DNA from 2 places in the Kocuria gwangalliensis genome. Region 2 is predicted to be linked to the other one. Evidence: riboswitches for the same ligand, from Rfam matches in the RefSeq annotation. Region 2 holds a riboswitch; the other holds the start of a gene.

Region 1 (15,286 bases), on a different contig from region 2:
TTGAATTCCGGGAGGCGCCGGAGCGAAGCGCACTCACCACAATGGCGCTCGATCGGGGTGTCTGGCTGCGGCCCTTTGGAAAACTGCTGTATTCCATGCCGCCGTACATTTGCACCGAGTGTGAAACCGAACGGATCGCCCGGGCCATGGTTGCCGGGGCGGAGCTCGCCCCATGACCGGCCCGCTCGACTCCTGGCTGCGCGACAAGGCGCGCGTGCGCGCGGACTCGGGGCTGCGGCGTCGTACGGTGGCGATCCGCGAGAACTCGGTGGACCTCGCGTCCAATGACTATTTGGGCCTGTCGCGGGACCCGCGAGTCGTGAGGGCCGCTTCGCTTGCCCTGCACCGGTACGGCGCGGGATCGCGGGCCTCCCGGCTGGTCACGGGAACGCTGGGCGTCCACACCGAACTGGAAGACGCACTGTGCGGCCTCACGGGTCAGTGCGCCGCGCTTGTATTCTCCAGTGGTTATGCAGCGAACACCGGACTGCTCACGGCCGTGGGTGACGCCGATACCCTGATCGTTTCGGACCGCCACGCGCATGCGTCGCTCGTGGACGGCGCACGATTGTCCCGCTCGCCGGTCGTGATAGCGGAGCACAACAACGTGGAGCACGTTGCCCGGTTGCTCGGGGAACGCGCCCAGAAACGCGCCGTGGTGGTCGTCGAGTCCATTTACTCGGTGCTCGGGGATTACGCCCCGCTCAAGGAACTCGCCGCGGTGTGTGAACTCCACGGAGCGCTTCTGGTGGTGGACGAGGCACACGGGATCGGTGTCGCGGGACAGGGCAGAGGGCTCTCGCATCAGCAAGGCTTGGCGGGCCACCCGAACGTGGTCCTGACCGTCACGCTCTCCAAATCCCTGGGCGCCCAGGGTGGCGCGGTGCTGGGCTCCGAGGTGTTGCGCGAGCACCTGGTCAATGTCGCGCGGCCATTCATTTTCGACACGGCACTGGCTCCCGCCAGCGCGGCCGCGGCTGCCGAGGCGTGCCGCATCGTTCGGCGTGCACCGGAACTCACGGATCGCTTGCACGCCAACGGACGCGTGATTGCGCAAGCGCTGGGGATCGAGCACGCCCCGGCGGCCGTGCAATCCGTGCCGATCGACTCGCCTGAGTTGGCGCTCCGGGCGGCCGAGACCCTGCGCCATCGCGGGATTCTTGTCGGTTGCTTCCGCCCGCCGTCGGTCCCGGGCGGCATCAGCCGGCTCCGGCTCACTGCCCGTGCGGATGTGGAGTTCCACGATTTGACGGTGGCACTGAGCGCAGTCCGTGGCGTCATGGCCGAGTTGGGCGCCCGGCCGGTCGAGGTGGTCGCGTGATGGGCAACCCCTTGGCGCGGGCCGCCGGCATGGTGCGAGGGGTCGTTGTCGTCACGGGCACCGATACGGACGTGGGCAAGACCTACGCGACCGCCGCCCTCGCCCTGGCGGGATACTCGGCCGGCCGGCGTCGGGTTGCGGTGTACAAACCCGTCCAGACCGGCGTGGTGGGTGACGATTCCGGGGACGTCGACGACGTCGCTCGGTTATGCGCCGCAGCTGGCCTACCCGGGGGCGCACTCACCACGCACGAGGGTCAGCGACTCTCCGAACCGATGGCACCGCCGCCTGCCGCGGACCTGGACGGGGTGGCGCTGCTGAGCCTGGACGATCACGCAGAACGTATCGCCGCATTGCTGCACGAGCATGATCTGGTCCTGGTCGAGGGCAGCGGCGGGGTGTTGGTGGAATTGGATGGGGAGGGGCACAACATCGCGGATCTCACGCAGATCATTCGCCGTGCTGTGGATCCGCACGTGCACGTGGTGCTTGTGGTGCGGTCCGGTCTGGGAACGTTGAATCACACACTTCTGAGTCTTGAGGCGTTGTGCCGCAGGGGAGTGCGCGTTCTCGGCACGGTGCTGGGTAGCTGGCCGGCCGACCCGCAGCCGTTGCACGAGACCAACCGCAACTACATTCGCACGATCCAGGCGCAGGACGGCACGAACATCCCGCTCCTCGGCGCTGTTCCGCAGGGATGGGGTGCTGCGGACGGAATGTGAGGGGAGGGAAGTGCAAAAATCGAGCTCGAATTCTGCACTTCCCTCCCCAGAGGTTTGACCGGTGCATTTACCTCACATCACGCTGCACAGCCGCGGGTCACCCATCCTCAGGTGCCCGCCACCAATGCGTCGTACACGCGCTCGAACCGCTCGTGCACACCGCGGTAGTACTCGCGGTTGGCTTCCTCGGGGGAGTAGGTGCCCGCGGGTTCGTGAACGGCTCGCTCCACGCCCGGAGCCAGCGATTCCAGCATCAGCAGGGCGGTGCCACGGGCCGTGGAGCGCTTCATGACCTGGTGAATCACGGGTTTGCCCAGGTAATCGCCCAGGATCTGCAGCCAGGACGGCAGATCCTGCGTCACGCTACCGGCGGCCACGATCTTCTCGACATCCCGGGTGGCTTCTTCCATTTCATCGGCAACGCGCCGGTAGGACGCCGCAATGCCCTCCAGCATGCCGCGGGCCATCGCGGAGGCGTCGGTGGACGCGGAGACATCCACGAACGCAGTCCGCGCGCTGCCGGCCCAACCGGTCGATCGCTCGCCGGTCAGGAAGGGCAGCACTCCCGGTGTCGTGGCAGACACGGTTGCCGCGGCAATGTCATCCAGAACGGCGCCGTCCAGACGGAGGGTGTCCTCGAGCCAGCTGACGGCACGGCCCACGTCATTGAGGGCACCACCCAGCAGGCATCGCGAAGAGTCGATCCGGTAGCACCACAGTCCCGGCGGAATGTTGTTCGGCCGGTGATGCAGGAGCACGCGCATGGCCCCGGAGGTGGCAGCGGAGACGACCATGGTCTGTTCATCGTCTCCGCCCACGCCGATGTTGGCGCACAGCCCGTCGGCCACCGGGGCGTACCACTGAGCATCGGACAGGCCTTCCCAGCGGGAGGTTCGTTCCGGGTCCACATCGGGTAGCGGCTGATCGGGGTCGAGGATGGGGGACAGTACGTCCTCACTGATCCCCGCGGCCCGGAGCATGCGCTGATCCCAGTTGCCGGAGCGCCGGTTGAGCAGCCCGGTCCATGCGGCGGTGGCGGTCCCCGCTGCCGTGGTCCCCAGCAACTTCAACCAGACATATTCTCCGAGGGACATCCAGCGAGTGGCTTCCGCCATGACCTCGGGATGGGTCTCGGCCAGCCAGCGGAACCTCGGTGCCAGGTAGCTCGTGTGCAGCCGCGCGCCCACGATGTCCTGCACCTCACGCTCGTCCAGTTCCTTGCGGAGCTGGGCGAGCTGCGGCGCACAGCGCGAATCCGCGTACGTGAAGCACGGGGTGATCGCAGCTCCTTGATCGGCCACGCCCACAAGAGACGAGGCAAAGGTGTCCAGGCCGACGCCGCGCACTCGCCCGGCGAGCTCGGGCCGGTCACACACCAGGTCCAGGATTCCGGTCAGTTCCTCGACCACTTGATCCGGGTCGATCACGGAGGTGCCGTCCGCGGAGGTGGTGAAGGAATGCGGAACCTTGTGCCGGTAGCCACGCACGGGGGTTCCGGTGGCATCGTGGAGGGAACCACGGCTTGCGGTGGAGCCCACGTCCAGGGCCATGACCAGCGGATCCACCGCGTTCTTGAGTTCGACAGCGAACTCCACCGTGTCATCCGGGCGCGGTGTGTCCTTTTGTTTGGCCATGATTCCTCCTGCTCCGTTGCAATGGGCGGTGCCTCCAGTCTATGGATCAGGTCCGCAGCAACGGTGGGACCAACTCACGGGGCGGACGCGCGGAACCGAACGCAGCGGCGTCGTTGTATCACAATTTGAGACGCTTGCCCGGCATGTGGATAGCGTCGGGGGCCGCGCGTATCCTTGACTGAACGACTCTTTCGGGTCGTGGCATCAATCGAGCCGCGCGAGAACCCGAATCACATCTTGGGAAGGAGTCACTGTGCCGCAGCTGCGATCAGCAACATCAACCACCGGCCGAAACATGGCGGGAGCGCGCGCCCTCTGGCGGGCCACCGGTATGGGAAGTGAGGACTTCGGTAAGCCGATCATCGCGATCGCCAACTCCTTCACCCAGTTCGTCCCGGGTCACGTGCACCTCAAGAACATGGGCGAGCTCGTGGCCTCTGCCGTGTATGAGGCCGGCGGTGTGGCCAAGGAATTCAACACGATCGCCGTGGACGACGGTATTGCCATGGGTCACGATGGCATGCTCTACTCCCTTCCCTCCCGCGACATCATCGCGGACTCCGTGGAATACATGGTCAATGCGCACTGCGCGGACGCCTTGGTGTGCATCTCCAACTGTGACAAGATCACCCCCGGCATGCTGATGGCCGCCCTGCGCCTGAACATCCCGGTGGTGTTCGTCTCCGGCGGCCCCATGGAATCCGGTGAGGGCGTCGAGGGTGTGGTGGAGCACCGCGTGGACCTGGTGGACGCCATGGCCCTGGCCGTGGACGAGTCCATCACGGACGCCCAGTTGGCCCAGATCGAGGAGAACGCGTGTCCCACGTGTGGCTCGTGTTCCGGTATGTTCACCGCCAACTCCATGAACTGCTTGACCGAGGCACTGGGGTTGTCTCTGCCCGGTAACGGCACCACGCTGGCCACCCACATCAACCGCAAGCGACTGTTCCTCGAGGCCGGCCGCCGCGTGGTCGAATCCGCTAAGCGCTACTACGAGCAGGACGACGAGTCCGTGCTGCCCCGCAACATCGCGACCAAGGCGGCGTTCAGCAACGCTATGGCACTGGACGTGGCCATGGGGGGCTCCACCAACACCGTGCTGCACATCCTGGCCGCGGCCCAGGAGGCCGAGGTGGACTTCAACCTCTCGGACATCGACGCCTTGTCCCGCAAGGTTCCGTGCCTGGCCAAGGTGGCACCGAACTCCACCGAATTCCACATCGAGCATGTACACCGCGCCGGCGGTATCCCCGCCATCCTGGGTGAGTTGCGTCGCGGTGGTCTGCTGGACGAGGACGTCCACACCGTGCACGCCCAGACCATGGGCGAATGGTTGGACGAGTGGGACATCCGCTCCGGCAAGGCCTCGAACGAGGCCAAGGAGTTCTTCCTGGCCGCACCCGGTGGCGTGCGCACCACCCAGGCGTTCTCGCAGGCCAACGAGTACGAGGATCACGATCTGGACGCAGCCGGGGGCTGCATCCGGGATATCGACAACGCGTACACCATCGAGGGTGGTCTGTGCGTGCTGTTCGGCAACATCGCCGAGGACGGCGCCGTGATCAAGACCGCCGGCATCGACCCCGAACTGTTTCATTTCAGGGGCAACGCCTACGTGGTGGAATCCCAGGACGAGGCCGTGCACGAGATCCTCTCCAAGAACGTGAAGGAAGGGGACATCGTGGTGATTGCGTACGAGGGCCCCAAGGGCGGACCGGGCATGCAGGAAATGCTGTACCCGACCAGCTACCTCAAGGGTCTGGGCCTGGGCAAGAAGTGCGCGCTCATCACGGACGGCCGCTTCTCCGGCGGTACGTCCGGGTTGTCGATCGGTCACATCTCACCCGAGGCCGCAGCCGGCGGGGCCGTGGGTCTGATCGAGCACGGTGATGAGATCGAGATCGACGTGGAGCACCGCGTGCTGCGGGTCAACGTGGACGATGCCGAACTCGCGCGCCGCCGTGAGGTCAAGGGCTCCGCGCCCTGGAAGCCCACCAAGCCCCGTGAGCGCAAAGTGTCCAAGGCGCTGCGGGCCTACGCCTCCATGGTGAGTTCTGCGGACAAGGGCGCCGTGCGCGTGGTGGAGGACTAGGTGAAGCGTTCCAGTAGCTGAACCCCTCATCAGACGAAGAAGATGACCCCGTTACGCAACGGGGTCATCTTCTTGTCATACGCACCTTTTCACGCGGCGGGTGCGCTTCAGACAAGGACACTGGTCATAAGCTCAGCTGTCAGGAACGCAAAGAGGTACGGGCCTCCCGCGAAAGGACACTTGGATGGCAGAGCAGGGCCCGCACATTGGTGCGGCCGAAGAACGCCAGATCCTCAAAGAGCGGTTCAATGATGAAACCGCCGGCTTCCATCAAGGACTGGGTGCGCGCCAGCTGCAAATGATCGCGATCGGCAGCGCCATTGGAACCGGCCTGTTCCTGGGTGCCGGTGGCCGATTGGAACAGGCCGGGCCATCGTTGTTCATTTTGTACGCGATCTGTGGTTTCTTCGGCTATCTGATCCTCCGCTCGCTCGGCGAGCTCGTGGTGCACCGCCCCTCATCCGGTTCGTTCGTCTCGTATTCGCGTGAGTTCTACGGCGAGAAGGCCGCGTACGTGTCCGGGTGGTTGTACTGGTTGAACTGGGCCATGACCGCGGTGGCGGATGCCACGGCTATCGCCATTTACATCAAGTGGTTCGGGCAGTACAGCCAATTCCTGGCGGATTTCCCACAGTGGATCCTGGCATTGATCGTGGTGATCCTTGTGGTCTCACTCAACATGGTGTCGGTCAAGGTGTTCGGTGAGCTGGAGTTCTGGTTCTCACTCATCAAGGTATTGGCCCTCGTGATCTTCCTGATCGTCGGAGTCTTCTTCGTCATCTTCGGTACACCCACCGGTTCCGAGGTGGGTTTCTCCCTGATCCAGGACAACGGCGGTCTGCTGCCGGCCGGTATTCTCCCCGCGTTGATCGTGGTGCAGGGCGTGGTCTTCGCGTACGCCGGCATCGAGTTGGTGGGCACCACCTCCGGAGAGACCCGCAACGCGGAAAAGGTCATCCCGCGGGCCATCAACACCGTGATCCTGCGCATTGCCGTGTTCTACGTGGGCTCGGTGCTGCTGCTGTGTTTGCTGCTTCCCTATACCGCCTACAGTGCTACCGAGAGCCCGTTCGTCACGTTCTTCTCGTCCATCGGGGTGGGTGCGGCCGGACCCATCATGCAGCTCGTGGTGATCACCGCGGCGCTGTCCTCGCTGAACGCCGGCCTGTACTCCACCGGTCGCATCATGCACTCCATGGCACAGGCGGGTTCCGCACCCAAGTTCGCCGGCAAGCTCACGAATTCCGGTGTCCCGTTCGGGGGCATTCTGATGACCGCCGGTGTGGCCGTGCTGGGCGTGGGTCTGAACTTCGTGGTTCCCGAGCAGGCGTTCGAGATCGTGTTGAACCTTGCCGCTCTGGGAACCATGGCGGGCTGGGCCGCCATCACCTTGTCCCACAAGAAGTACGTCTCCATGGCACGACAGGGGTTCTACAACCGGCCCACCTACCGGGCTCCGCTGGCGCCCTTCACCAATTGGCTGACCCTTGCGTTCCTGGCGGGTGTGATGGTGCTCATGGCCGTGGACTACCCCGTGGGTACTTTGACCCTGGGATCCTCCCTGCTGCTCATCCCCATCCTGATGATCGGTTGGATCATGGTTCGGGGCAGGGTTCGCGCGATCGCCGCGGAGCGAGAGGGGTTCACCGGGGCGTTCCCCGTGCTCGCGAAGCGCCCCGTGGTCAGCGTCTTCCGGGTTGGTCGGGAGAACTCGACCGGTGCCGGTTCCACCACCTCAACGGCTTCACTTCACCAGGTTCCGAATCCACACTCCGAGCGGGACAACAACAACTAGACCCATAAGCCAAAAGGCTGAGCCGTACTCACATCCCGGCTGCAGTTTCGGCTACTGTGACCTAGATCAGTGCAACAGCACACGCTAGGTACCCGGTCCCGTCCGATCCAGGCAGGGGTGAGCGGGGCCGTCTTGAGGGAGAGGCCCGGGTAGTCGCATGGATGCATTAACAGAACTTGTCGCAACGGCGGGAGAGTACGTCTGGTATGTCGTGTTCGCCATTCTCATTGGTGTGGGTCTCTATCTGACCATTCGCACCGGGGTGATCCAGCTACGCGGCCTTCCCGAGATGTTCCGAGTCCTCACCGACCCGCCCGGTGACGCCGAGGACGGTAAGAAGGGCATCTCGTCCTTCCGCGCGTTCACCGTCTCCGCGGCCGCCCGCGTGGGAACCGGAAACATTGCCGGCGTCGCCATTGCCATCAGCCTGGGCGGCCCGGGCGCCGTCTTCTGGATGTGGACCATTGCGGCCATCGGCGCGGCCAGCGCATTTACGGAGTCCCTGCTGGGCCAGCTCTACAAGATCAAGGCGCGGGACGGCTATGTGGGCGGTCCGGCCTTTTACATGGAGCGCGGCCTCAAGAAGCGCTGGATGGGCTTGATTTTCGCGGTCACGATCACCATCACCTACGGCTTTGTTTTCAACTCGGTGCAGTCCAACTCGATCGTGGACGCCGTCAGCGGTTCCCTGAACCTGGACATGGCCGACAGCCAGAACATGTGGATCCGCATCGTGATCGGCCTGGCGCTGGTGGTCATCACCGCCGCCGTGATCTTCGGCGGTATTCGGTCGATCTCCAGCGTGACCCAGATCGTGGTGCCCGTGATGGCCATCCTGTATTTGATCCTGGGTCTGATGGTCGTGGCGCTGAACATCACCGAGGTCCCCGCCATGTTCCTCATGATCGTGGAGGGCGCCTTCGGTATTCGTGAGTTCGTGACCGGCAGCCTGATCGGTGTGATCATTCAGGGGATGAAGCGCGGCCTGTTCTCCAACGAGGCGGGTATGGGTTCCGCTCCCAACGCCGGTGCCACCTCGTCCGTGTCCCACCCGGCCAAGCAGGGCTTCGTGCAGTCCCTGGGCGTTTATTTCGACACCATGATCGTGTGCTCGGTGACGGCCTTCATCATCCTGCTCTCCAACCCGACCTTCGGCGACGAACGCCAGGGTGCTTCGCTCACCCAGACCGCCCTGGGCGCGCAACTGGGCGACTGGGCCATTCACTTCTTGACCGTCGCGATCTTCCTCTTAGCGTGGTCCTCCGTGATCGGCAACTACTACTACGGCGAGTCCAACATCCGTTTCATGACCGGTTCTCGCGCGGTCATGACCGGTTACCGCTTCCTGGTGCTGGTTTGCGTGTTCTTGGGTGCCATCGCGGCGCTGGACCTCGTGTGGTCGCTCGCGGATCTGTTCATGGCATTCATGGCCACCATCAACCTGATTGCACTGGTCGGTTTGGCGGGTGTCGCAGCCAAGGTCCTTCGTAACTACACGGACCAGCGCAAGGCCGGAGTGGAGCCCGTGTTCCACTCCGGTGACATTCCGGGCCTGTCCGGTTTGGGTGCGTGGGACGGCACGGACTTCGTGACCACTCGCGAGCACTGGATCGTGCAGGCGGAGGAAAAGGCGGCCAAGCGCGGCTAGCCCCGCAGCGGCGTCGTCGTGGATCGCCCGCGGCCAGGACGACGACGCCGCTCGCTCACCCTGTAAAAGCTCCCCGCCACTGTGTGGCGGGGAGCTTTTCGGTACGAGCCGTCGCGCGGGTCAGCGGGAGTCCCTCGGATCGGAAACCGGAGCCTGGGTCGCGTGGGTGCCACTGTGCTTGCCGGTTTTCTTGCTGAGGCTGCGGATGACCTCGGCGTCGATGGCTCCGGTGATGGCCTCGCCATCCGCCATCGATTTCTCGGCGGCGTCCTGAAGTCGCTTTTCGTGACCTTCGGGGAAGTCCTTGTCGTCGGATTCCTTCATGGTCAAAAGTGCGCGCATGCGGTCGCGGCGGCTTTCCTCGCTCGCGATATCCGGTCGGCTGCGGAACCACCAGACCAGCATGACGACCACCATGACCGTGCCCACGTAACCGATCGCGGGGTACACGTAGCTCATGAGCGTGCCGAAGCCGATGAGGCTCACCAGATATCCGGCCACGCAGATTCCCAGGAACACCGGGACGTAGCGCTTGCGATGGTTCACGGTGATGCGGCGGCCGAGCGCGTAGAACATGCTGATGCAGGTGTTGTAAATCATCACGAACGTCACGAACACCATGCCGAGCGCGGCCATGGGGTGCATGGTCTCGAACAACATGAGCATGGGGATGTCCGAGCCTTCGACCGACTCGTAGTTGACCAGCAGAGCCACGGCGTTCATGACCAGAAGGATCGTGTAGACCACGCCGCCTAGGACACCGCCCCAACCGGCCACGCGGGGGTCGGGGGTGTTACCGCCGATCACCAGGCTCATGGAGACGCCCAACATCAGGGCCATGCACGTGTAGTTGATGGCGGACAGCCACCATGGCGACACCGGGGAGTCCGCCTGGACTGCGAGATCACTCATGGCGCCCAGGTCCACGGGCAGCTGCAGCATGGTGTAGATGAAGGCCACGATCACGGCCACGAAGATCAGCGGGGTAACCGCGGAAATGATGTTGGTGACCTTGTTGACGTTCAACAGACCCGTCAACATCACAATGCCCATCATGATGGCCGAACCGATCCAGGAGGGCAGGCCGAATTGCTGCTCCAGCGTGGAACCGGCACCGGCGAGCATCACAAAACCCATGGCGAACAGTGTGAGGGTCACGCTGATGTCCAAGAACTTGGAGACCACCGGGTGGGAGACCGAGTGGAAGACGGCGCGGTGCTCCTCGGCCAGGAAGTAACTGCCGATCTGGATGATCACCGCTCCGGCGGCAATCATGAGAATCCCAGAGACCACGGCCCCGGCAATTCCCCACGTGCCGAAGGAAATGAAGTACTGCACAACTTCTTGACCGGTCGCGAAACCCGCCCCGACCAGGAGTCCGACAAAAGCCAGAGTGACTTGTAATGTTTTTCTGGCATTCACGCGAAATAGCTCCTCAAAGGTAGGGGACACATGGTGTGAACCACAGAACCTCCCCAGGATAGAAGGACCGCTCGTCGGAAGCGATCCGCTATGCCGGTCCAGAGTGAGATACTCGGTGCGAAACTTTTTGACGAAGGGAGAGCCACATGGCACAGCAGTGGGAAGCCGACCTGAAGGACTGGGCGGCCGGTTGGGATGCGGTGCGCGGCGCGGAGGTAGCCCCGCAGAACGTGGTCGCGTGGGACGGCACGGTCCCCTCCGAGGACGGACTGGTGTTGGTCTGCGCGGAGGATCAGGCCGTGATGGCCCGCGGTGCCGTGAATACCCAGGGGAAGGATGTTCTTTCCCAGGACGTCTTGCTGACCGGTGCGGTGCAGGAGCTGGACCGTGGGCTGGGTTTCCCCGGTGAAGCCGGAATGTTCGACGCGCCCATGGGTGATGTCACGCGGTTCGAGGTGGACGAATGGGGCAAACCGGTTGCGCACTCCACCCTGTCCGTGCAGGACGAGGTCGCGTACATGGGACCGCTGTTCGCGGATGCGTCCACCGAGCGCGATCCCGCCGAGGTGCTGGACCCGCTGGTCTCGGCCATAGCCAACGAGGCTTTCCTGGCCGACACCGAACGCCTGTACACCGTGGTCCCCGAGGACGAGGTCCCGGCCCGCGAGTCCCAGGGCTGGAAACGCGCGGCCGTGGTGCTGCGGCTGGGCTGAGAGCGGTCCCCAGCCCTAAAACCATTTGATCCCGCCTTACTGCACAGTAACCATGGCTACTCTGCAGTAAAACGGGATCAAAGGGTCGCTCAGCCGGTACCTGTCAGGCAACCACCTGACGTTTGGAGGAAATCACCCCGGTGTTGAAACCGGCCAGGTGCAGGCCGCCGTGGAAACGCGCGTGTTCGATCTTCACGCAGCGGTCCATCACGGCGTTGAGTCCGGCGTTCTCGGCAATCGCCGCGGCTTCCTCACTCCACGAGCCCAGCTGCATCCACACGGTCTTGGCGCCGAGGTCCACCGCCTCCTGTGCCACACCGGGCAGGTCCGCATCTTTACGGAACGCGTCCACCATGTCCGGAACCTCGGGCAGATCCGCCAATGACGGGTAGACCTTCTGGCCCAGCACCTCGTCCAGCACCGGGTTCACGAAGTACACGCGATACGGGGACGACGACATCAGGTACGTGGCCACGAAATAGCTCGCCCGCGCGGGCTTGTTGGACATGCCCACGATCGCGATCGACTCGGTGTTGCGCAGGATGTTCAACCGCTCGGGGGCGCTGGGGCCCACCCAGGTGCGTTCGGTGCTCATACCTGTTCTCCTTCGGTGCCGGGCAGCGCGCAGGCCGCCGCGCTGTTGTCCTGCTCAAGTGTGTTCTTCGCTGCCTCGTCCCGGACAGCGGCGGGTGCGGTGACGACGTCGCCCTCGCGGCTGATCCCGGTCGCGGCGGTCAACGCCTGGTCCAGATCCCACAGGATGTCCGCGGGGTCCTCGAGACCCACGGAAATCCGGATTAGGTCTTCCTTCACGCCGCCGGATTCCAGCTGCTCGGAACTGAGCTGCTGGTGGGTGGTGGAGGCCGGGTGCAGCACCAGGGTGCGGGCGTCACCGATGTTGGCCAGGTGCGAGGCCAGCTGCAGGTTCTCGATGAAGCGGCCTCCCACGTCGCGTCCGCTGAGCTGCTCGGTCGATGCGACACCGAAGGCGAACACGGAACCGATGCCCTGGGGCAGGTACTTCTGGGCGCGCTCGTGGTGCGGGTGGTCTTCAAGGCCCGCGTGGTTCACGTACGCGATGCGGGGATCGGTGGCCAACCACTGCACGACTTCTTGCGCGTTCGCCACGTGTGCGTCCATGCGCTGGGGGAGGGTTTCCACGCCCTGCAGGAGGTTCCACGCGGCCTGCGGAGTCAGGGACGGGCCGATGTCACGCAGCTGCTCGGAGCGCAGCTTGGTCAGGAACCCGTACTCGCCAAAGTTTCCCCACCACGTCACGTTGTTGTACGAGGGGACCGGTTCGGTCATGGCGGGGAACCTGCCGTTGCCCCAGTTGAAACGGCCGGACTCGACCACCACACCGCCCAGGGTGTTGCCGTGGCCGCCCAGGAACTTGGTGATCGAGTGGATCACGATGTCCGCGCCGTGCTCGAACGGTCGGCACAGGTACGGGGTGTTGAGCGTGGCATCCACGATCAGTGGCAAGCCCGCCTCGTGGGCGACCTCCGCCAGTCCTTCCAGATCGGCGATCTCACCGGACGGGTTGGCCACGAGCTCGGTGTAGACGGCCTTGGTGTTCTCGGTGATCGCCGCCTTGTAATCGGCCGGATCGGTGCCGGGAACAAAAGTGGTTTCCACCCCGAAGCGCCGCAGGGTCACGTCCAACTGCGTGACCGTGCCGCCGTAGAGCTGGGAGGAGGCGACCACGTGATCGCCCTGTCCGCACAGCGCGGCAAAGGTGATGAATTCCGCGGCCATCCCGGAGGACGTCGCCACCGCACCAATACCACCCTCGAGGGACGCAATGCGCTCCTCCAACGCCGCCACGGTGGGGTTGCCGATGCGCGAGTAAATGTTGCCGTACTTCTGCAGCGCGAAGAGGTTGGCGGCGTCGTCGGCGTCCTTGAAGACGAACGAACTGGTCTGGTAGATCGGGACGGAACGGGCGCCGTGTTCGGCGTCCGGGGTGCCGCCCGCGTGCAGCGCACGGGTGCGGAAACCGAACTGGTGCTCGGCCATAGGGGTCCTCCTTGTCGGCCGCGTACAGCTCCCGTCCGAACACTGCCCGGGCCCGCGCAGCACTCCATCGGTCCTGGCGGTAGCACCGTGCAGTAGGCCGATCACTGCGGGTTGCTGCGGCGTCGTCGATCCAGGTCTCTCGGCCGCTCGGGATGGTGAGTCCATTGTGTCGCGTGGGCGGCGGCGTTCACAAACCGGGGCCGCCGCCGACGACGCCGCACGGCGCGTTGCTGCTGGGCAACCAGGTACGAGTGGAGGAGGGTATAGGTAACCAGCCCGTGAGGGGGCGCTATGGAGTCCGTGATCAAGGTCGGTTTGATCGTGACTGCCGTAGGGGTGGTCGCGCTCGTGGCCACGGAATGGTTGAGCCGTGCGACCTTCGTCGAAGGGACGGGCCCGAATATCGGCGCGGCATTCATCATGCTGTTTGCGCTGTCCACACTCGTGGTGGGCGTCGTGCTCACGGTCGTCGGAGTGCTCACTGACCGCCGACGACGCCGCACGGCACCTCCCGCGCGGCAGCGCTGATTAGGAGTACTTCTCCGGGTTCATCCGGCGCAGGTTCTCCCGCGCCACGGCGGTGAGGTTCTCGAGCGGGAGGCCTGCGGGGCAGACCTCCGTGCAGTCGCCCAGCAGGGAGCAGGGGCCGAACTCGTGCTCGGCGGCGTCGAGGACCTTGCTCGAGCGTTCGTTGCGTTCCTCCGGCGTCTTGGCCAGCGGCGGAAGTTCCTTGAGCAGCGTGCCCACGTACAACTGGCCGGAACCGTTGGGGCACGCGGCCACGCACGCGCCGCAGCTGATGCAGCCGGCGTTGCCCAGGGCCTTGAGCGCGACCGGGAACTTGGCCTCTTTGGCCACCCGCCGCAGGGCCTTCTTGTCCACGGACAAATCCTTCTTGACCGGGAACGAGCCCGCGCGCATGGGTTCGATGAAGATCTCGTCCCCATCGCGGTAGGCCCGCAGCGACTGGGTGCACGAGGCCTGGTTCTTGTCCGGGCCGTGGGGCACGCCGTCCACGGTCACTCCGCATTTGCCGCAGATGCCTTCGCGGCAGCCGTCGTCGAAGCTGACGGGGTCATCTCCTTGGCGGATGAGGGTTTCATTGACGGCGTCGAGCAGGTCCAGAATGCTCATGTCCTCGCGCGCCTCGACCGGGCTCACGGCCACGAACTCGCCGTCATCCTCTGCGGTGGCCTGCCGCCACACATGAATGGTCAACAGCATCAGCGCACCACCTTCGCTTGCACGGCCACGGGGATCGTGACATTACCCAGGGCGACGACGGCGCCCACGACCTTGGCTGCCACTTCCACGGTTTGCGCGCGCTGCGCGGTGGTCGTGAAACCCGCATCCATGGCGGCCGTGCGCATGCCGTGGATCATGTGGCCCGCCAACGCTGCCATGGACGCGGCGTAGAAGAAGGCAACGCCCGGTCGGGACAAACTGGCCACCAGGTTGCCGTAGGCATCCCCGTGGCGATGCTTCGACGACGCCGCCGGGCGGGCTCCCACCGTCAGATCCGCCACGTGGTAGACGGTGAACAGGCCGAGCACCACGCCCGTGGACCGCATGGAGCGGGCAATGATCTGGGGGACCGAGCGACGTCGGCCGCGAGGGCGCCTACGCTGCTTGCCCGTGAGCTGGCGCTTGAGGTCCCGAATCGTGCCCTGGACCGTGTGACGCTCGGCGCGCATGGCACGCAGTGTGAGCTCGGTGCCGGCCATGATGTGACTCGTGGCGCTCGCGAGCAGTCCCACGCGGACCACCCACAACACGCCATTGCGCGGCAGTACGGGCGCACCGACCGTGCGAATGAACTCCGCGTACTCGTTGTAGTACTTCCGGCCCCGGTAAACCTGCATGTTCCCGGCCATGTGCCCCGCGGTGAACAGGCTCAGGACGGTTCCGGACGCGGCCATC
Region 2 (15,286 bases):
GTGTCCATCGTGAACGTTGCGCTACCCGCGATCCAAGCCGATCTGCACGCCAGTTCGTCCGCGCTGCAGTGGGTTCTCACGGGTTTTGCGCTGGCCTTCGGCGTGCTGCTTGTCGCGAGTGGCCGCGCCGGTGACATCTTTGGCCGCCGCAAGCTCTTCATGGCGGGAATCGTGGTGTTCACCCTGGCGTCTCTGGTGTGCGGGCTGGCGCCCAACACCACCGTGCTCAATATTGGGCGGGTGGCTCAGGGGTTGGGTTCCGGGTTGATCAATCCGCAGAGCGTGGGGATGATCCAGCAGTACTTCCGCGGCCCCGCCCGCGCCAAGGCCTTCGGGATGCTCGGTGCGGTGGTGGGCGTTGCGGTAGCCATTGGCCCCGCATTCGGTGGATTCCTGATCGGTGCCCTCGGAGACGGCCCCGGCTGGCGGGCCACTTTCCTCATCAACGTGCCCACGGCCGCAGTGGCCCTGGTGTTGGCCGCACTGTGGCTGCCGCGACAGAACCGTAAGCCTGGCCGGGTGGACATGGACCCCGTGGGAGTCGTCTTGTTCGGTCTGGGGATCCTCGCCTTGCTGTTCCCGTTCGTGGAATCCCGGCTTGGTCCGCTCGTCTGGCTGTCCTTGCTGTTGGGCGCCCTCCTGTTGTTCCTCTGGACCCGGTGGGAGGCGCGCTACAAGGCCCGCGGCCGCGAGCCCATGGTGGATCTGGACCTGTTCCGGATCGCCAGTTTCAGCTACGGCACCGCTCTGATCACCGTGTACTTCCTGGGCATGACCAGTGTGTGGGTGGTGCTGGCCATGTATGTGCAACAGGGGCTGGGCCGCACCGCATTCGAGGCCGGCATGTTGAGCCTGCCCGCGGCTCTGATGTCCGCGGTGGTGGCACCGCTGGCCGGGCGTGGCGTGCTCCGCTACGGCCGTCGAGTCATCCTGGCCGGTATTGCCTGCGCTGTCACGGGGTTGCTGACGACCATTGGCGTGCTCTACGGCGTGGTGCACTTCGACTGGAACATTGCCTGGCTGTATCTCACGCTCGTCCTGGTGGGCGTGGGCCAGGGTTCCGTGATGCCGCCCAATCAGACTCTGAGCTTTTCGGAGGTGCCCCTCAGATTCGCCGGCGCCGCCGGTGGCGTGATGCAGACCGGGCAGCGCGTGGGCACCGCGGTCGGCACCGCCGTGATCACCGCCGTGGCCTTCGGCGTGCTCGCCCGTTCGGACTGGGACACGGCCTTCACCACGAGTTTCCTGGCCATCGTGGGGGTCCTGGTGGTCGCATTCGTGATCGCGTTGGTGGACCACAAGCGCCCCAAACCACCCGGAACCACCACGGACCCCGTCCAGCAGATCCCCACCGAATAGCAAGACCGACGCCGCGCTGCCCGGGTGGGCGGCGCGGCGTCGTCGTTGCGTGTGGGCGGGACTGCGCTACGTGAGGATGCCCTCGGCTCGTTCGCAGGACTCGACCACGTTGACCAGCAGCATGGCGCGGGTCATCGGTCCCACTCCCCCGGGGTTGGGGGAAAGCCACGAGGCCTTCTGCGCAGCGGCGGGATCAATGTCACCGGTCAGCTTCTTCTTACCGGTCTCGGGGTCCTCGACGCGCGAGACCCCCACGTCCAGGAGCACCGCGCCGTCCTTGATCTGCTCGGCCCGGATCATGTGCGGGCGGCCGGCTGCGGCCACCACCACGTCCGCCTGGGCCAACAGCTCACCCAGGTTCTGCGTGCCGGTGTGCGCCAAAGTCACCGTCGCGTTGATCTCGCGGCGGGTCAGGAGCAGGCCGATCGGGCGGCCCACGGTCACACCGCGCCCCACGACCACCACGTGTTTGCCCTTGAGCTCCACGCCGTGGCGTTCGAGCAGTTCGACAATACCGGCGGGGGTGCACGGCAAGGGTGAGGTCATGGGCTCGTTGACGTTGAGCACCAGACGCCCCAGGTTGGTGGGGTGGAGCCCATCCGCGTCCTTGGCCGGATCAACGCGTTCGAGAATCGCGTTCGTGTTGATGTGCTCCGGCAGCGGCAACTGCACGATGTACCCGGTGCACGCGGGGTCCTCGTTCAGCTCGTCAATGACCTTCTCGAGATCGGCCTGCGAGACGTCCGCGGGCAGTTCCTTGCGGATCGAGGAAATCCCCACCTGCTCGCAGTCGCGATGCTTGCCCGTCACGTAGGAGTGCGACGCCGGGTCGTCACCGACCAGCACGGTAGCCAGTCCCGGGACGCGTCCCCTGTCGGTCAGCACCTTCACTCGGTCGGCGAGTTCGGACTTGATGGCGGTGGCGGTGGCCCGCCCGTCCAGGATCCGTGCGGTCACACTCACCATTCCTCGAGGCCGGGGTACAGCGGGAACTGCTCGGCCAACGCGTCCACGCGGGCGCGCAGTGCATCGATGTCCGCGCCGGGCTTGAGGGCGCTGGCAATGATGTCAGCGACCTCCTCGAATTCCCGGGCACCGAATCCGCGGGTGGCCAGCGCGGGGGTGCCGATGCGCAGACCCGACGTGGTCATGGGCGGGCGGGGATCCCACGGAACGGCGTTGCGGTTCACGGTGATGCCGGCCTGGTGCAACAGGTCCTCGGCCTGCTTACCGTCCAACTCGGAGTTGCGCAGATCCACGATGACCAGGTGCACGTCCGTGCCGCCGGTCAGCACGGACACCCCGTGCTCGGCGACATCGGAGGCGTTCAGGCGCTCGGCCAGGATCTGGGCGCCCTCAATGGTGCGGCGCTGGCGCTCGGCGAAGTCCTCGGTCGCGGCGATCTTGAACGCCACAGCCTTGCCGGCGATCGCGTGCATGAGCGGCCCGCCCTGCTGGCCCGGGAACACGGCGGAGTCGATCTTCTTCTTGAACTCCTCGGTGGACAGGATCACGCCGGAACGAGGACCCGCCAGGGTCTTGTGCACGGTGGAGGTGGTCACGTGGGCGTGGGGCACGGGGTTGGGGTGCAGTCCCGCGGCCACCAGACCGGCGAAGTGTGCCATGTCGACCCACAGCTTGGCGTCCACCTCGTCCGCGATGGCACGGAAGGCTTCGAAGTCCAACTGCCGCGAGTACGCGGACCAGCCGGCCACGATGACCTTGGGGCGGGCCTCGAGTGCTGTTTCGCGCACCTTGTCCATGTCGATGCGGTAGCTGTCCGGATCCACCTCGTACGCGGCAATGTTGTAGAGCTTGCCGGACACGTTGATCTTCATTCCGTGGGTCAGGTGACCACCGTGTGCCAGGGACAGTCCCATCAAGGTGTCGCCGGGCTGCATGAGCGCAGCCATCACGGCGGTGTTGGCCTGGGCACCCGAGTGCGGCTGCACGTTGGCGTGCTCGGCGCCGAACAACTGGGTGGCGCGATCGCGAGCCAGATTCTCCACCACGTCCACGAATTCACAACCGCCGTAATAGCGGCGGCCCGGATAACCCTCGGCGTACTTGTTGGTGAGCACGGAGCCCTGCGCCTCGAGGACCGCGCGCGGTGCGAAATTCTCGGAGGCGATCATTTCCAACGTGGAGCGTTGCCGCCCCAATTCTTGCTCGATGGCCCGTGATACGTCCGGGTCCACCTCCGACAGTGGCTGATTGGTGACTGACTGTCCCAGGGATTCCGTCATGCTCCACCTTCTTTTGGCGCGGGAGGGGTCGCGTCCAGCATAGCGCCGAGGTCCGTTCGCATTGAGTGCGGTGCACATGTGTGTAAGAAACCACGTTATACCCACTGGTACCTATCGCGGGATGCTCGTATACTTGAGAGGTTGCCTAGCACGCCGACGTGAGGAGCACACTGTTTGCGGGCTACTTTTTATTTAACCGTGACGAGTGTTTCCTTAACACGTTCCTGACCCCCAATTCATCAGCTCGGATCGACTCCGATCCGTCAAGGAGACACTGCGCTGTGAACGTTCTGCCCACCGCCCCGTTCACCGCTTCCATGCCCCGGATCACGGAGGACCACGCTCCTTCGGCCCCGGTGGATGTGCTGCGGACCCGCTACTCAGCCGTCATCTTCGACATGGACGGTGTGGTCACGGACACGGCCAGCGTGCACGCCCGCGCGTGGCAACAACTCTTTGACGCCGTTTTGCTAGATGAGCGCCTCCAGCCGGCGGAACCCGGCGGCCAGATCGACCGCTCTGCCTTTGACGTCCTGGGTGAATACCGTACCTACGTGGACGGACGACGCCGCGAGGACGGCGTTCGTGCGCTGCTCGCGGCCCGCGGTGCCATGCTGCCCGAGGCCCGCAATGCCGAGGAACCCCAGGCCGGTGACTGGACCGTGCAGGGGCAAGCCGCCACCAAGGACGGTTTCTTCCATGCCGAGCTCAAGGAGCACGGTGTCCGGGTGTTCCCGCGCACCGTTAAGCTCATCGAACGCCTGCAGACCGCCGGGGTCCCCGTGGGTCTGGTCACCGCCAGCCGCAACAGCGGCGTGGTCCTCGCCGCGGCGGGTCTGTCGGAGATCTTCGATGAGATCGTGGACGGCAACATGGCCGCCCAGCAGAACCTTCCCGGCAAGCCGGCACCTGACACGTTCCTGGAATGCGCCCGTCTGTTGAACGTCCCGGCGGAAAACTCCGTGGTCGTCGAAGATGCCGCGGCCGGAGTACAGGCCGGTGTGGCCGGTGGCTTCGGATTGGTCGTGGGCATCAACCGTGACAGCGCCCGCGATCGGCTCTACCGCGCAGGCGCCCACGTGGTGCTCAACGATGTCGGCGAACTCGACCTCGGTGCACTGCGTGATGATCCGTGGACCCTCGCATTCGAAGGCTTCGACCCCGCGAACGAGCCCCGTCGCGAGGCCCTGTTGACCCTGGCCAACGGCTATATGGGTGTCCGCGGGGCCGCCAGTGAATTTCCCGCGAACGACGTCCACTACCCCGGCACCTACCTGGCCGGTGTGTTCAATCGGGTGCAGAGCAACCTCAACGGCCGTGACGCGGAGCACGAGTCCATGGTCAACACCCCCAACTGGTTGCACCTGGACCTGCGCTTCGCGGAGGGTGAATGGTGGTCCGAGGGCGGCATGCGCCCCTCCAAGGAACACGTGGCCCTGGACCTGAGGCGCGGTCTGTTGACCCGTACGCTGACGCTCAGCGATCACGAGCCCAGCCCCGACGGCACGACTCGCAGCCTCGATGTGGTGCAGCGGCGACTCGTGTCCCTGCGCTACCGCCACCTGGGTGCGCAGGAAACCACGCTGATCCCCCGGAATTTCTCCGGCCGGCTCCACGTGCGAACCGGTATTGATCCCACCGTGACCAACAGTGGCGTGGCCGAGTACAAGGAACTCAACGCCCACCACCTGATGTTGCTCGAATCCACCACCCTGCCGGACGAGCACGAAACCTTGCTCTCCCTGGTGCGCACGACCCAGTCGAAGATCGAGATTGCCATGGCTCAGCGCACCCGGGTCGAGAGCGACGTCCCGAGTAGCGAACGCCGAGAGGTGCGTCCCGGTGGCATTGAATTTCGCCGCCACCTGCTCCAAGTCTCCGCGGACCGGCCCGTGGTCATCGACAGCACCACGGCCGTGGTGACCAGCCGCGACGCCGCCATCAGCTCCCCCCGCGGAGGCGCGCTGTGCGAGCTGGACCGCAACCCCTTCGGTGTGCGCAAACTGCTGGCCTCGCATGAAATCGAGTGGGCCAGGTTGTGGGACCGCTACGAGGTCACCCTGGACGCCGCTGAGGACACGGCCGAATCCCGCGGCACCCAGCTGGCCGTGCGCGCCCACCTGTTCCACACCGCCCAGACCCTGGCACCCCATTTGTTATTACGCGATGCGGGTGTCCCGGCGCGCGGTTTGCACGGCGAGGGGTACCGCGGCCACATCTTCTGGGACGAGTTGTTCATCCTCCCCGTGGTGAACATGCGTCACCCCCACGTGACCCGGTCGCTGTTGTCCTACCGGTGGCGGCGACTGGCTATGGCACGCCACCGCGCCCAGGAGTTCGGCTTGTACGGCACGGCGTTCCCGTGGCAGTCCGGCTCCGACGGCAGCGAGGAAACCCCGCCGGAGCTCTACAACCACCATTCCCGCCGCTGGCTGCCGGACAACTCCTGGCGTCAGTTCCACGTTGGCCTTGCCATTGCGTACAACGCGTGGGTGTACTACGAGTCCACCGGTGACATCGACTGGCTCTCCGGCCACGGATCCGAATTGATCATTGGCATCACCCGCTTGTTCGCTTCCCTGGCCGAGTACGACTCCCACGACGGCAAGTACCACATTGCCGGTGTGATGGGTCCGGACGAATACCACGACGGCCCCGCCGGCCAGCATGGCGGCGGCCTCAAGGACAACGCCTACACCAACGTGTTGGCCTCGTGGTTGTTCCGGCACTCGGCCCACATCTTCAACGACATGGTCGAGCACCAGCGCGAGGAACTCGAATCCCGCTTCGAGATCTCCAGCCAGGAGGTGCAGACCTGGTTGAACATGGCCAAGAACATGTACGTTCCGTTCAATGCCGACGGCACGATTTCGCAGTTCGAGGGCTACGACGGGTTGGCCGAGCTGGACTGGGATTTCTATCGCACCAAGTACCACAACATCGGCCGGTTGGACCTGCTGTTGGAGAACGAGGGCGACCTCACCAACAACTACAAGCTGACCAAGCAGGCGGACACCATCATGCTGGTGTACCTACTCGGCCCCGAAGGTGTCATCGAAGAGCTCGCACGCATGGGGTACACGATCGATCACGACACCGTTCAGCGCACGGTCGATCACTACATTGCCCGATCGTCCAACGGATCGTCCCTGTCCCGCGTGGTCAACGCCGCGGTTCTGGCTTGGCTGGACCCGGATCGTTCCTGGGGCTCGTTCCAGGACGCGCTCATGGTCGACCTGGACGACACTCAGGGCGGCACCACCGGCGAGGGCATTCACCTGGGTGCCATGGCGGGTTCCGTGGACGTGATCACCCGCGCCTACGCCGGGTTGCGCGTGCGCGGGGACTGGTTGGAGTTCCGCCCCACGCTGCCCCGGGAGTTGCAGGCCGTGGATTTCACGGTGCTCTACCGCGGACAGGTCATCGAGGTCTCCATCGACCAGGACATCCTGGAGCTGGAGGGCACCTCGTCCAAGGCGGATCCCGTGACCATTCACGTGAACGGCGCGGAGTACGTGCTCAAGGGTGGCCAGAAGATCTCCGTGTCCTTGAAACACCGTGCGTCCCGGCGACCCGAAAAGGCCCTGGCCCGGCTCCGCCGCCAGTCCGTGTCGGGTGATAACGACAACGACTGATCCGGTGTGCGCCGGCGGATAAAGTTTGGTCCATGACACACAGTGAACCCGCCGGTGCGGTATCGCACATCCTTCTCCCCTACAACGGCCATGAGCCGCAGATCGCCCGGACCGCATTCATTGCGCCCAACGCCACCCTGATCGGTGACGTGGAGATCGGCGAGGGAGCGGGTGTTTTCTACGGTGCCGTGGTGCGCGGTGACCGTTCTCCGTTGCGCCTGGGCGCGGATTCGAATCTCCAGGACAATGTGTCCGTCCATTCCGATCCCGGTCATCCTTGCACCATTGGCGAACGCGTGAGCGTTGGCCACGGCGCCGTGGTCCACGGGTGCACCCTGGAGGACGAAGTGCTCGTGGGGATGAACGCCACGGTGCTCAACGGCGCGGTGGTCGGTACCAGCAGTCTCATTGCGGCCGGTGCCGTGGTGCTGGAAGGCACGCGGGTGCCCCCGGGTTCATTGGTCGCCGGTGTTCCCGGGAGGGTCCGCCGGGAACTCACCGCCGAGGAGCGCTCGGCCGTGCGTGAGAACGCCGAACACTACATCGAGCTGTCCCGGGAACACCGCGCGATCAACGGTCAGCAGTAACCCGCATACCAGGAGCCTTGGAGGTCCGGCGGGCTCGGGCGAGCCGACTGCTCAGCTGACAACCTGTGCCTCAGTGGAAGAAGTGGCGCGCCCCGGTGAAGTACATGGTCACACCGGCCGCCTGCGCCGCGGCAACAACCTCTTCGTCGCGGATGGATCCGCCCGGCTGGACCACCGCGCGCACCTCGGCGTCCAACAGCACCTGCAGGCCGTCCGCGAACGGGAAGAACGCGTCCGACGCCGCCACGGCGCCGCGGGCGCGCTGGGTGCCGTCCTCGGCGAGCGCGTTGGCGCGTTCGACGGCCAGTTTGCAGGAGTCCACGCGATTGACCTGGCCCATACCGATACCCACGGACGCCCCGTGATCGGCCAGCAGAATGGCGTTGGACTTCACCGCGCGCAGCGACCGCCACGCGAAGTCGAGGTCGGCCAGGGTCTGCTCGTCGGCGGGTTCACCGGCGGCCAGGGTCCAGTTGGCGGGGTCGTCACCGGGGGCGTCCAGGCGATCGGCCTGTTGGAAGAGGACTCCGCCGGACACGGCACGGTACTCCAGCGGGTCACGCCCGAAGCCCTCCGGGAGCTCGAGCAAGCGGATGTTCTTCTTGGCCTGCAGGATCTCCAGGGCTGCGGGTTCGAACTCCGGTGCCACGACGACCTCCGTGAAGATGCCCTTGAGGGTCTCGGCCATCTCTGCCGTCACGGTGCGGTTCGCGGCCACCACACCACCGTAGGCGGACAGGGGGTCGCACGCGTGAGCTTTGCGGTGGGCATCGGCAATGGGGTCCGCGGCGTTCGCCGATGCCACGGCCACACCGCACGGGTTGTTGTGCTTGACCACGGCCACGGCCGGCTGGTCGTAGTCGTAAGCGGCGCGCAGTGCGGCGTCGGCGTCCACAAAGTTGTTGTAGGACATGGCCTTGCCGTGCAGCTGCTCGGCCTGTGCGATTCCCGGCGAGGCGGCGTCGTCGACGTAGAGCGCGGCCTTCTGGTGGGGGTTCTCGCCGTAGCGCAGGGACGCGGCGCGCTGGAACGCGAGACCGGCGTAGGGCGGCCAGAAGTTCGCGTCCGTGTCGGTGTCGAATTGCTGGGCGGTCCACGTGGCCACAGCGGTGTCGTAGGCGGCCGTGTGTGCGAACGCGGTCGCGGCCAACTTGCGGCGAGCGGCGAGATCGTAACCGCCTCCCCGCGCGGCATCGACCACGTCCGAGTAACTTGCGGGGTCCACCACCACGGATACGGCCGCGTGGTTCTTGGCGGCGGCACGCACCATGGACGGGCCGCCGATGTCGATCTGCTCGACCACGTCGTCCTGAGCCGCACCCGAACGCACGGTGTCGACGAACGGGTAGAGGTTCACGACCACCAGGTCGAAGGGCTCGATCCCGAGCTCCGCCAACTGGTCGGTGTGCTCCTGCTTGCGGCGATCAGCCAAGATCCCGGCGTGCACCCGCGGGTGCAGGGTCTTGACGCGCCCGTCCAGGCATTCCTGGAACCCGGTGACCTCGGAGACCTCGGTGACGGGCACGCCCGCTTGGGAGATCCGCCGCGCCGTGGAACCGGTCGAGACGATACTCACCCCGGCCTCGTGCAGGCCGCGCGCAAGCTCCTCCAGACCGGTCTTGTCATACACGGAAATCAAGGCGCGCTTGAGGGGTACGCGGTCCAGCTGAATTGAATTCACAGAAACTCCAGGAGAGGTAGGGGTGGTGCCGGTGCCACAGAAAAGTCTACGACTGCTCTTCACCGGGTCGGTCAAAGGTAACCTCGCGGCTCAGCGTCGCCAGGGCATTCACGAGGAGACCGCGTTCGGCGGATTTGATGCGTTCATGCAGGGTTTCCTCGGTATCCTCCGGGGTGACCGGCACGGCCGCCTGGGCCAGGATCGGGCCGGCATCCACGTCGGCCACGACCTCGTGCACTGAGGCACCGGTGACCTTGACACCGAAGTTCAGGGCGTCCCGCACGGCGTGCGCGCCCGGGAACGACGGCAGGAGCGAGGGGTGCGTGTTGATGATCCTGCCGGCGAAACGCGCCACCAGGTGGGCGTCCACGATGCGCATGAATCCGGCGAACACCACGCGGTCCGGGTTGTAGCCGGCAATGGCGCGTTCCAGGCTCCGGTTCCACTGCTCCCGCTCCGGGTAGTTCGCCAGCGGCACCAGGAACGTGTCGATCCCGGCGGCTTCCGCGCGTTTCAGGCCGGCGCAGGGTTTGTCCGCGCCGACCGCCACGATGTCCACGTCCACGTCGCCCTTGTGCAGCGCATCAATGATTGCCTGCAAATTTGTACCGGAACCGGAAACCATGACCACGAGTCGCATACCGATCATGCTAACGATTTTCCGCGGTCCGCCCGGACCCGGCCGCTGCCTTACAGTGGAGATCATGCAAGATTCCGACAGCCCAGACACAGCACACGCGTCCTCCCGTTTGAGGCTTTCCGGTTTGGCAGCGGGACTCGCCCTGTTGTCCTCCGCCCTGGTGACCGGTCACGTGTGGTCCACGGCCGTGGGCGTGGTCATGGCGTTGGCCGCCGTTGTCCTGGGCATTGTGGTGCTGAGTACGTCCCGCACAATGCAGCCCCGGTTGTTCATCACGTTTCTGGCCATCCTGGCCATAGTGTGGGGCGCGTTCAATGCCTTTGGCGGCGGGGCGCGCTTGGCCGTGTGGCCGGCCTCGCAGGTCTACCAGGAGTGCGCCTCCTCTGCCCTGACGCTGTCCTCCACCAGCCACTGTCAGCGTCAGCTCACGGACAACATTTGGAATTACCTCTCCGGCACGGAGTTGGAGACCGGTCCGGGGGAATCATCGCCGGGGCCCACGCCGTCGGCATCGCCCACCGCGTGGGAGTCCCCCGCATCGGCCGAGTCTCCCGAATCCGCCCAGCCACTGTCGAACACGGCAACACCGGCGCCGTCCGCCGTGGTTGGCTCCGCTTCACCCGCCTCCTGAGCGGTCACCGCCGTCGACCCGTTCGCATCCCACGGAACGCGGTTCCGGTCGCCGCCGACGCCGCTCGAACCAGTTCCGGTCCGGGTCTCGTCGGTCCGGGGCCGGGACTGCGCCGGATTGTCGGTCTGCAACGGTTCCTGACTATCGGGCCGCGCGTCCGCCCCGGGGACTCGCAGCCGGGCGGCCTTTCGCTTGGCTGATTTCTTGGCCGCGCGCCTCTGCCGGGCTTCCGCCTTCCTGGCCTGCTTGGCTTCCACCTTGGCGGCCCGGGCAGCGCCGGAGACTTCCACGCCGTGGCGCCGCCGGTCTTCGGGATCAGAATCACCCTGGGGCGGCTCTTCCAGGGAACTGTTCCACGGGTTCTTCCGATAGCCCTCGCGTTCGAGCCACGGGCCCAGGATGTATCCGATCACACCGCCGGCAGTGATTTCGGCGCCGGTCCACAGGAACACGTGCCACGCATTGGGCCCGAGGTCCGTGAGCCTCCCCAGGCCCAGCGATCCGTGGGACAACCACGCGAGCAATGCCACGAGGCCCGCACCGATCGCGGCGATGAACGCAACGGTCAGCAGGGCCGACAGAATGAACGTGAACCACCGCATGGGCAACCTGATGGCCATCCAGTCGTCCAGGTGGTTCTCGCCCTCGCGCAGGAACCACCAGCCCGCGAGCACTCCGGCGAGGACCGGTAGCACCACCACGGCGGAGGCATAGACCCATGGATCACCCTCCGGCAGGGCTGCGAACGGCGGGAACTGCGGCAGCGCACCCAGTGAATTCTCGAACGGGGAGGCGAGTGCGCCCTCCCCGATCGAGAATCCGGCCCCGCTGACCCAAGCGGCAGCCCACACGACCATGTTGGGCAGGTAGCCGAACTGCAGTGCCGTGAGGGCGGTGTCACCGGCGGCGCCCGTGCCCAATTGCTGGTACACAGCAATGATCCGGTCCCAGTTCCACACCAGCGTTACCGCGGTGACCAGTGCACCCGCGGCGATCACGGCCACTGCGGACAGGAACCCCGCGCGTACCACTGCCCAGAGGTAGGAACCCGCCCACCTGGAGTACTGGCTGGTGCGCTGGATCCACGATGCGGCGTCGGCACCCAGGATCGCGGCGAGCGAGCGCGAAACGCTCCACCCGCCGACCAACGTCCCCAGGCCCGCGGGAATCAAGGGGAACACCGCCCCGGCCGGCACGCTGACCGACACGTGTTCGGTGCTACTCACGAGCGCCACGAGGGCACCGATCAGCGCGTAGCTGACCATGCCGGCGAAGAAGGGGATCAGGAACTGGCCGCGCCAGCACGCGCGGGCAATCCTCCTCCCCGCAATGACCGACAGTGCAAACGGTATGAGGGTGAGACCCAGGGGGACCAGGGTGAGAGTTCCACCCCCTGAGGACAGGTCGATGCCCTGGATCGCCGCCATGGTCAACGGCGTACAGTGCGCCACCAACCACACCTGACCCGCGAGCTGCAATCCACCCAGCACACCCAATGAATCGAAGCCACCGGCCAGCCACACCGCCGCCATCACCACCCCGGTGAGCAACAGGCTCACGGCCGCCACGGCCATGAGTTCAATCACTCCTTGCAACCAAAGGGGCATGGGGAATCCGCCCTCGCGGCCACCCTGGGGAGAGCCGGGCGAGGGCGGTGTAGTGGGTGAATCCCCGGGGTCACTGTTTCGGCGGCGCTGCGAGCGCTCGCGGACCCCGGGCAGGGTGTTGGAAAAGGTGGGGAAGTTCATCGCCCCCCATCTTTCCACGTCCCCGCCGGAGTTGGCCCAGACTTCACCGACAGGTCACCGGGGCGTGGGCATCCGGTGACCCGACCGGGCCACCGTATTAATCGTGAGAATCGCAGTGGTTGCCGAACAGTTCCTCCCACACATCAATGGCGTGACGCATTCCGTGGTTCGAGTCCTGGACCATCTGCGGGCGCAGGGCCACGAGGCCATGGTCATTGCCCCGTCCTACGACAAACTCAGCTCCCTGGGATCCGTGGACACCATGGACGGTGTCAGGGTCCAACGCATCGCGTCCATTCCGCTCACCGGATACCCGGACGTCCGCGTGGCCAGTTGCACGGTCGCCCGCATGCAACGAATCCTGACCCGTTTCCAGCCGGACGTCGTTCACGTGGCCTCGCCCTTCGTCCTGGGGTGGCAGGCCATTCAGGCGGCCAGGAACTTGGGATTGCCGTGCGCCACCATTTACCAGACGGACATCCCCGGATACGCGGCGCGGTACGGTGCGCCCGTTCTGGAGAACGTGTTGTGGAGCCACGTGCGGAACATGCACAATTCCTCGACCCTGACCCTGGCGCCGTCCACGGCCTCCATTTCCCAGTTGCATGAACACGGTGTGCAGCGTGTGCGGATGTGGCGGCGCGGGGTGGACACTCGCCGGTTCGATCCAACTCGCCGCGATCAGGACTGGCGCGAACGCGTGGGCGGCGGGCGCAAGCTCGTGGGCTACGTGGGTCGTCTGGCACCCGAGAAACAGGTTCAGGACCTCGTGGTGCTGGACTCGCTGCCCGACACCCGACTGGTGATCATCGGGTCGGGGCCGGAAAAGGAGAAGTTGCGCACGTTGTTTCCCAACGCGCACTTCGCGGGATTCCTGGACGGTGACGCATTGGCCACCGCCATGGCCTCCCTGGACGTGTTCGTCCACTCCGGTGAACACGAAACCTTCTGCCAGACGATCCAGGAAGCCATGGCCAGCGCGGTACCCGTGGTGACGGTCGGTCGGGGAGGACCCGTGGACCTTGTCGATTCATCCCGCAACGGTTGGCTGTACAAGCCCGGCGATACCGAAATGCTCCGCGCTCGTGTGGCGGACCTCGTGGGTGACAACGCTAAACGCGCCGCTTTCTCCCGCACTGCGTATGACACCGTGCAGACCCGCACGTGGACCGCCGTGTGTGATCAGCTCATGGAGCACTATGCACAGGCGCAAACCGTGGCCTCCCGCGCGCCCAGGTTCTCCACAACCACCTCCTGATCGGTGGTGCACAATCCATTCGTTGGTTAACTTTTGGTGACGTTATATGTCACCCCCTGGTTTCCCATGCCGTCGACCCGCTACGCTCGAATCCAGCTTCACGAGATGCGCTCTGGTGTTCGGTGTTGAAACCGCACACCTGTCGGGCTCCAACCCGGCGCACGCCAACCCTTGGTTCAGGGGTGGTTTGGATGACGAAGCGGCTGGGGCGCAACCGCGTGCGCAGCAAGAACCTCCCTGTACGAAGGCACACTACTGATGAAGAACATTCAACAATTACGCACAAAGACCGAGTCCCCTCGAGAACAATGGGTTGACGTCACCGTCGACATCGACCCCGACCACCACATGGTGCGTCTCATAGAATCAAACGGGGACATCCACGAATATCTGAGCAACAACGTTCGAGCCCTGGCCCACGCTGCCGCCCACAATCGAGGCCGCGCCCAGTGGTGCGAGAAGTACCGGCAACTACTGGTTCCCGGGGCGTCCAACGTTTCCGGTGGCATTGCGTTCTACAAGCTGGAACCGAAACCGGTGGCGCTCAGCGCCTGATCGGGGCCTCATCCGTGTTCTCACGCCGCGCCTAGTGCGCGGGCAGCTCCTGATCCTGGGTAATCAGCTCCGCGGCGCGCTCGCCGATCATGAAGACCGTGATGTTGGGATTCACGGTCACCAGTTCCGGCATCACTGACGCATCGGCCACGCGCAACCCGCTCACACCCTTGACACGCAGTTGGGGATCCAGCGGTGACTCCTGATCCTCGACCGGGCCCATCCGGCAGGAACCAGCAGGGTGGTACACGGTGTTGTGGGTGCGCTTGATGTACTCGGCGATCTCCTCGTCCGTCTGTACGTCCTGACCCGGAAAGAGTTCCTCGCCGGCCCATTCGGAGAGCCCGGACTGCGCGACGATCTCCCGCGCCTTACGAATGCCCGCGGTCATGATGCGCAGGTCGTAACCCTCGGGATCGGTGAAGTACCGGGGATCCACCCGGGGCTTGTCCCGGTAATCACGCGTGCGCAGACGCACGGTGCCGCGCGAACGGGCGTGTGTGACATTGGGGGTCAGGCAGAAGGCGTTGTCCGCGGTGGGGTAACCGTGGCGGAACGTGTGCATGTCGAAGTTCACGCTGCCGTAATGCATCATCAGGTCCGGGCGGTCCAGGCCGTCATCCACCTGGGCGAACAGGCCGATCTCCCACCACTGGGTGGAGTCCTCCACCATGGGCTGTTTGGCCTCCCACTGGATCACGGCCTCGGGGTGATCCTGAAGGTGTGAACCCACACCCGGGGAGTCCACGAGCACGTCCACGCCCACCTCGGTGAGATGCTCGGCCGGGCCGATGCCCGAGAGCATGAGCAGCTTGGGCGTGTCGATGGCGCCGGCGGAGACGATCACCTCGCGGTTGGCCGAGAGCACGTGAGCGCGACCAAAGGCGTCATCCGTGATCTCCACGCCGGTGGCACGCCGGTTCTCGTCGAAGACAATGCGCTTGGC

Evidence for each region. A riboswitch is a leader RNA that binds a small molecule or an ion and turns the genes downstream of it on or off. The one in region 2 is predicted to bind S-adenosylmethionine.
Region 1: another riboswitch for S-adenosylmethionine. It lies ahead of ABEA06_RS12745 (O-acetylhomoserine aminocarboxypropyltransferase/cysteine synthase family protein); the one in region 2 lies ahead of ABEA06_RS14155 (hypothetical protein).

Annotation. Positions count from the first base shown of each region.
Region 1 covers NZ_BAABLN010000035.1:30,661-45,946, reverse strand. Annotated here, with positions in the region: gene bioA (adenosylmethionine--8-amino-7-oxononanoate transaminase) at 1-176, shown strand, start outside; gene ABEA06_RS12790 (8-amino-7-oxononanoate synthase) at 173-1,321, shown strand; gene bioD (dethiobiotin synthase) at 1,321-2,043, shown strand; gene ABEA06_RS12780 (gluconokinase) at 2,151-3,677, opposite strand; gene ilvD (dihydroxy-acid dehydratase) at 3,931-5,769, shown strand; gene ABEA06_RS12770 (amino acid permease) at 5,954-7,564, shown strand; gene ABEA06_RS12765 (alanine/glycine:cation symporter family protein) at 7,722-9,212, shown strand; gene ABEA06_RS12760 (YkvI family membrane protein) at 9,333-10,634, opposite strand; gene ABEA06_RS12755 (hypothetical protein) at 10,781-11,347, shown strand; gene ABEA06_RS12750 (CoA-binding protein) at 11,451-11,942, opposite strand; gene ABEA06_RS12745 (O-acetylhomoserine aminocarboxypropyltransferase/cysteine synthase family protein) at 11,939-13,366, opposite strand; SAM riboswitch class I at 13,428-13,525, opposite strand; gene ABEA06_RS12740 (hypothetical protein) at 13,658-13,894, shown strand; gene ABEA06_RS12735 (2Fe-2S iron-sulfur cluster-binding protein) at 13,895-14,590, opposite strand; gene ABEA06_RS12730 (succinate dehydrogenase cytochrome b subunit) at 14,590-15,286, opposite strand, start outside.
Region 2 covers NZ_BAABLN010000071.1:478-15,763, forward strand. Annotated here, with positions in the region: gene ABEA06_RS14110 (MFS transporter) at 1-1,359, shown strand, start outside; gene ABEA06_RS14115 (bifunctional methylenetetrahydrofolate dehydrogenase/methenyltetrahydrofolate cyclohydrolase) at 1,426-2,325, opposite strand; gene glyA (serine hydroxymethyltransferase) at 2,319-3,605, opposite strand; gene ABEA06_RS14125 (beta-phosphoglucomutase family hydrolase) at 3,887-7,240, shown strand; gene ABEA06_RS14130 (gamma carbonic anhydrase family protein) at 7,273-7,827, shown strand; gene purH (bifunctional phosphoribosylaminoimidazolecarboxamide formyltransferase/IMP cyclohydrolase) at 7,898-9,508, opposite strand; gene purN (phosphoribosylglycinamide formyltransferase) at 9,555-10,148, opposite strand; gene ABEA06_RS14145 (cell division protein PerM) at 10,593-12,386, opposite strand; gene ABEA06_RS14150 (glycosyltransferase family 4 protein) at 12,631-13,785, shown strand; SAM riboswitch class IV at 13,882-14,023, shown strand; gene ABEA06_RS14155 (hypothetical protein) at 14,044-14,340, shown strand; gene ABEA06_RS14160 (GMC family oxidoreductase) at 14,372-15,286, opposite strand, start outside.